Regions from separate parts of the Plantactinospora sp. DSM 117369 genome, predicted to be linked through region 1. Evidence: predicted binding sites of a transcription regulator. Region 1 holds the regulator's gene; the other holds the start of a gene.
The links. Region 1 encodes HspR, which represses chaperone genes until heat shock. Its sites were predicted from a motif close to TTGAGTNNNNNNNACTCAA; they were not measured.
Positions count from the first base shown of each region.

Region 1 (3,070 bases):
TCGTCTGCCAACTGTCGTCCAGCGGGCCGCTGAAGTTGTGGTTCTTGTACGTCGTCGGCGAGGAGCCCTGGAAGTAGTAGTTCGCCCGCGACACCGCGGTCGCACCGTTCGCCAGGTAGGCGTAGCCGCGGTAGTCGGCCTGGAGAATGGCGTAGGTGAAGCCCTCCGGGACGTGCACCTGCAGGGCCAACTGGCAGTTCTTCCGGGCGTCGGTCGGCCGCGCCCCCACGCCGACCTGGGCGAGATAGTCGCTATAGGTCACCGTGAAGGCGGTGTTGTCGGGGGCGACCGCGACGGCCGCGGTCCCGGCCGGGCAACCCGAACCATTGATGGTAATGACCTCGATGACAATCTGCTCGTCCGGAGGCTCCACGGGCGGATCCGTCGGGATGACAATCCCGCCGAGCATCGAGGCAACGAGACTGCCAATGGCCAGCACACTGATCATGGGTTCCCTCCCGATCGTGGCGATAATGTCGCGCGCGCAGGCACACCTTAACTCTATTTATTGATGTTCGTCAATGTCTTAAAGTTGAATGCGCGGGGCGCGAAAAGTGCTACAACGATCCGCTACCGAAAACGCAGGGGCCCCCGGGTCAGGCGCGATGGACATTCACATTCCATCGACAGACCCAGGGGCCCCAATTCGCGCTAATCCCACAGACCGCCGTCAGGGGATGCGTTTACGGCGGCGCGATCAGCACTCTTTCCAGCTGAGGTGGTAGACACTGCGCACACTGCCCCGGCTTGAGTCCATCGTCATGAAGCTCGTGCCGTTGTCGGCGTCGCCGCCGTCGACCCGCAGTTCGGTGTTGACGTTGAGGTTGCGCGTCTCACCGCAGGGTGCGTAGACCAGGGCAGCCGCCCGGTCGGAGGTGCGCCAGCCGCCGCTGTACGGCCCGGTGAACTCGTGGCTGGTCTGCGCGGTCGACGAACTGCCCATCCAGTAGTAGTGCGAGTGCTGCGAGCCGCTGGCTCCCCGCTGGAGGTACGCGAAGCCCTGCAGGTCCACCTGGGCCACCGCGAAGGTGAGCCCCTGTGGGATGTTGACCCGCAGATTGAGCTGACAGTTCTTCCTGAACTCGGTCGGCTTCGCCCCGGCACCGGCCAGCACGAAGTAGTCGCTGTAGCTCACCGTGAAGGCCGTGTTGTCGGCTGCGGTGCTCACCTCGGCCGTCCCCGCCGGGCAGCCCGATCCATTGACGGTCTCCACGCTGATGGTGACCCTCTCGGCAGGAGTCACCAAAGGCTCGGTAGCTACCGTCGAGGCAAACAATGCCGCGAGTACGCCGCCGACAGCCATCACGTTGGACATGGTAGTTCCCTTCCGGTCGTCGCGATGCGGTCGCGCCCGCAGCCCACCATAGTCAGAACATTGATAGCCGTCAATTAAACAATCTTGTAACCGTGCACATTCCGGAAACTGTTGATCAATTTCCTTCTCGGGTCACAAGCATCCGCAGAGCCGCGTCATAGCGCGGCACCAAGACACGGCTCGGCGGCCCGCCACCCCTTACCCAGACCCAGGTCGGATGGACAAGACGCTTCATGACCTTCACCGGAGGCGCACGGAGAAAGATGCCGGAGACCGGCGGTACAACGGGCTCCGACGCCACCGCTATGTACGGTGAAGCCTCCCGGGCTCCCCGGGGTAATGGTTTCCGAGCCTTCTGGCAAACGGATTCCGAGAATCGGGCGTAATGTTCCCGAAACACCCGGGGTAGTGGTTTCGGATCACCCGGAGAGGTCAGGCCGACGGGTCGGTGGTGCGGCGGGGGCGCCAGACCACCAGCGCGGTCGAGGGCCGGCTGGTCGGCACCAGGTCCCGGCGGGGCAGCCCGCCGAGCGCCTCCAACTCGGCCACCCGGCGGTAGGCGGCCTCCAACTCGGCCTGTAGGCCGGCGACCCGCTGCTGAAGTTCGTCGACCATCTGCTCCAGCACGATGATCCGCTTGATGCCGGCCAGGTTGACACCGTCGTCCTGGCTGAGCCGCTGCACCTCGCGGAGGAGCGCGACGTCCCGGGCGCTGTACCGGCGGCCGCCGCCCGGGGCCCGACCGGGCTGCACCAGCCCCATCCGGTCGTACTGGCGCAGGGTCTGCGGGTGCATGCCGGCCATCCGGGCCGCGACCGAGATCATCAAAACCTTGGCGTCGGACGCCTGCTCGATCGAGACGACGACGTACTCCTCGGCCACCTTGATCACCTCCGCGTTGCCAACAGCTCAGTTGAAACGACGCACCCGGGCGTCGAGATGTTCCCGTGCCGCCGCCGGAGTCTGCGCGGCGAACTCCTCCAGCGCCTTCCTGGCCTCCGGGGAGAGCTGCTCGGGAACGGCGATCTCCACGGTCACCAGCAGATCACCGGCCTGGCCGTCCCGCCTCACCACACCCCTGCCCCGGGCCCGCAGCGTACGGCCGCTCGGGGTGCCCGGCGGCACCCGCAGGGTCACCGACGAGTCCAGCGTGGGCACCCGCAGGTCCGTCCCGAGCACCGCCTCCGCGATGGTGATCGGCACGGTCAGGGTCAGGTCGTCGCCGCTGCGCCCGAAGAGATCGTCCTCGCGGACGTTGACCAGGACATACAGGTCGCCGGGCGGGCCACCGCGGTCACCGGGCTCACCCCGGCCGGCGAGCCGGATTCGCTGGCCGTCCGCGACCCCGGCCGGAAACCGCACGTTGAGCGTGCGGGACTTGGTCACCCCGCCGGTGCCCCGGCACTCCGGGCACTTCTCGTCCACGATCGTGCCGACGCCCTGGCACTCCCGGCACGGCTCGGAGAAGCTGAACGAGCCCTGGTTGCGGGTGACGACTCCGGCGCCCCGGCACTGCGGGCACGTCCGGGGCAGCGTCCCCGGCTTGGCGCCGTCACCGTGGCAGGTGTCGCAGACGCCGGGAGCGCGCAGCGTCAACGGCACCGTCACCCCGCGTACGGCGTCGCCGAAGTCGAGCATGACCTCGGCCTCCACGTCGCGACCACGGGCCGGGCCACGGGTCCGGGTGGGACCGCCGCCGGAGAAGATCGAGCTGAACAGGTCGGAGAACCCCGCCCCGCCGAACCGGCGATCCCC
Region 1 covers NZ_CM132446.1:9,756,935-9,760,004, forward strand. The annotation lists gene ACSMXO_RS41985 (DUF4360 domain-containing protein) at 1-448, opposite strand, end outside; gene ACSMXO_RS41990 (DUF4360 domain-containing protein) at 698-1,243, opposite strand; gene ACSMXO_RS41995 (heat shock protein transcriptional repressor HspR) at 1,748-2,140, opposite strand; gene dnaJ (molecular chaperone DnaJ) at 2,225-3,070, opposite strand, start outside.

Region 2 (3,070 bases), 140 kb from region 1:
CAGCGGATGGCGAACCAGTTGGTGATCACCCAACGGACCGTCGCCGCGCACATAGAACACATCCTGGACAAGATGGCTGCTCCGACCCGTACCCTGGCCGCCGTCCGCGCGCTGCGCCTGGGCCTGTACGTCCCCCAGCCCCTCGCCCGGACCCGACGCTGACCCCGTCCCGCGCCGGGGTACCGGCCCGTCCGCCGACGAAGGTTCCCTGATGACCGCTCCGCCACCGCCCCCGTCGAACATCATCCGCGACCTGGCCGAGATCGCCGGGGCTCCGGGGCACGACGGTCAGGCGGCCGAGTTGCTCGCCCGGATCAGCCGGGTGGTGCCGGCCCAGGCCGCCTGGCTCGCCCTGCTCGACGACCGGCACCGCCGGTACACCGAACTGGCGAGCTTCGGTTACGACACCCGGATCCGGAACTACTTCGGCTCCGTGGCGCTGCTGGAGCAGGTCGAACTGGTCGGGCTGGCCAGCTCACCCGTGCCGCAGCGGGGCCGGGACTCGCCGGTGCCGCTGGCCGAGTTGCCGGTCTGGGGCGACTACTACTTTCCGGCGGGATTCCGGGAGGGGGTCGCGGTCGGGCTGTTCACCCCGGAGCGCCGGCACATCGGGATGCTCGTCATGTGCACCGACGACCCCGACCATCCGACCGATGCCGAGCGGGACCTGGTCGCGGCGTTGGCTCCCCAGGTCGCCGCCGCCGTCGACCCGGTACGGACCCTGGCGGTGCTGGCCCAGGTCGTCCGGGACGCCCAGGCGGGGGCGGTGCTGACCCGCACCGGCGCGGTGCACCCACTGCCCGGCCTGCCCGGGCACCGGCTGCTCGCCCCGGATTCGGCGCTGCCCGGCGTAGCCCTGCACCAGGCCACCCACTGTGGCGGCTCCGCCTCGTTCCTCTGGCCGGTCTGCGTCGCGGGGGAGGAGCGCGACGACCGGTCGGGGCTGCTCCAGGTCGCCGTGCTGGGCTGTCCGACCGCTCCGCCGTCCGTGGCCGGGGTGCTGGTGCTGTCCCCGCTGTCCGGCGGCCGGTCGGTGCTGACCCGCCGGGAACTGGTGGTGGTCGGTCTGCTGCTGGAGGGGTGGTCCGACCGGCGCATCGCCGTCGGCCTGGACCTGCCGGTCGGCACCGTCACCGAGACCGTCGCGCGGGTCGTGGCCGGGCTCGACGCCCCGGACCGGCACACCGCGCTGCTCCGGGCCGCCCGGCGCGGCTGGTTCATCCCGCCCTGCGCCGGCCGGGCCCCGCTGGGCTGACCGTCCGGTCCGGTCGAGTACTCCGGATCGTCGTAGTGGTCTGGATCACAAGCCGGAACATGGGGCACCGTTTGTTACTTGAGTCGTACAAGCTCAACTAACGATGGCAGGTGTGTGATGGCAACTCTTCCGGTTCTTCCTCTGACCGACGCTGTCCTGCTGCCCGGCATGGTCATCCCGGTGACCCTGGACGCGACCACCCAGGCAGCGGTGGACGCCGCCCGGGCCACGGGCGACAAGAAGCTTCTGGCCGTGCCCCGGGTCGACGGGGAGTACGGCTCCATCGGCGTCATCGCCACGATCGAGAAGGTCGGCCGGCTGCCCAGCGGCGAACCCGCCGCCGTGGTGCGCGGGCTGTCCCGGGCCCGGATCGGCTCCGGTGTGCCCGGCCCCGGCGCGGCCCTCTGGGTCGAGACCGTGGAGGTCACCGAGCCGGCACCGGCCGGCCGGGCCAAGGAACTCGCCCGGGAGTACCGGGCACTGGTGACGTCACTGCTGCAACAGCGCGGCGCCTGGCAGGTCATCGACGCGGTCGAGCGGATGACCGACCTGACCGAACTGGCCGACTCGGCCGGCTACGCGCCCTGGCTCACCCTGGAACAGAAGATCGAACTGCTGGCCGCACCGGACGTGACCGCCCGGCTGGAACTGCTGGTCGGCTGGGTGAAGGCGTACCTGGCCGAGCAGGAGGTCACCGAGCGGATCAACACGGACGTCCGCGAGGGGCTGGAGAAGTCCCAGCGGGAGTTCCTGCTCCGCCAGCAGCTCGCCGCGATCCGCAAGGAACTGGGCGAGGACGAGCCGGACGGCTCGGCCGACTACCGGTCCCGGGTCGAGTCCGCCGACCTGCCCGACAAGGTACGCGAGGCGGCACTGCGCGAGGTCGGCAAGCTGGAGCGGGCCAGCGATGCCTCCCCGGAGGCGGGCTGGATCCGTACCTGGCTGGACACGGTGCTGGAGATGCCGTGGAACACGCGTACCGAGGACAACACCGACCTGGTGCAGGCCCGGCAGGTGCTGGACGCCGACCACGCCGGCCTGGCCGACGTGAAGGACCGGATCCTGGAGTACCTGGCGGTGCGCAACCGGCGCGCGGCCCGCAACCTCCAGGTGGTCGGCGGCCGTGGCTCGGGCGCGGTGCTCGCCCTCGGCGGCCCGCCCGGAGTCGGCAAGACCAGCCTCGGCGAGTCGGTCGCCCGGGCGCTGGGTCGGAAGTTCGTCCGGGTATCCCTGGGCGGCATACGGGACGAGGCCGAGATCCGTGGCCACCGCCGGACGTACGTCGGCGCGCTGCCCGGCCGGATCGTCCGGGCGCTGCGCGAGGCGGGCTCGATGAACCCGGTCGTGCTGCTCGACGAGGTCGACAAGATCTCGGCGGGGTACGCCGGTGATCCGGCCGCCGCCCTGCTGGAGGTGCTGGACCCGGCGCAGAACCACACCTTCCGGGACCACTACCTGGAGGTCGACCTCGACCTGTCGGACGTGCTCTTCCTGGCCACCGCCAACGTGGTGGAGGCGATCCCCGGCCCGCTGCTGGACCGGATGGAGCTGGTGACGCTCGACGGCTACACCGAGGAGGAGAAGGTCGCGATCGCCCGGGACCACCTGCTGCCCCGGCAGATCGAGCGGGCCGGACTGACCGCCGACGAGGTGAGCGTCTCGGACGAGGCGCTGGGCCGGATCGCCGCCGAGCACACCCGCGAGGCGGGGGTACGCCAGCTCGAACGCGCGCTGGCGAAGATCCTGCGCAAGGTCGCGGTCGCGCTGGCCTCGACCGAGGGTCCGGTACGCGTCGACACCGACAACCTGGCCAGC
Region 2 covers NZ_CM132446.1:9,614,278-9,617,347, reverse strand. The annotation lists gene ACSMXO_RS41330 (LuxR C-terminal-related transcriptional regulator) at 1-162, shown strand, start outside; gene ACSMXO_RS41325 (hypothetical protein) at 212-1,255, shown strand; gene lon (endopeptidase La) at 1,373-3,070, shown strand, end outside.
Region 2: lon (endopeptidase La) is a predicted target of HspR. The motif match lies at 1,334-1,352, and genes of this name have one in related genera.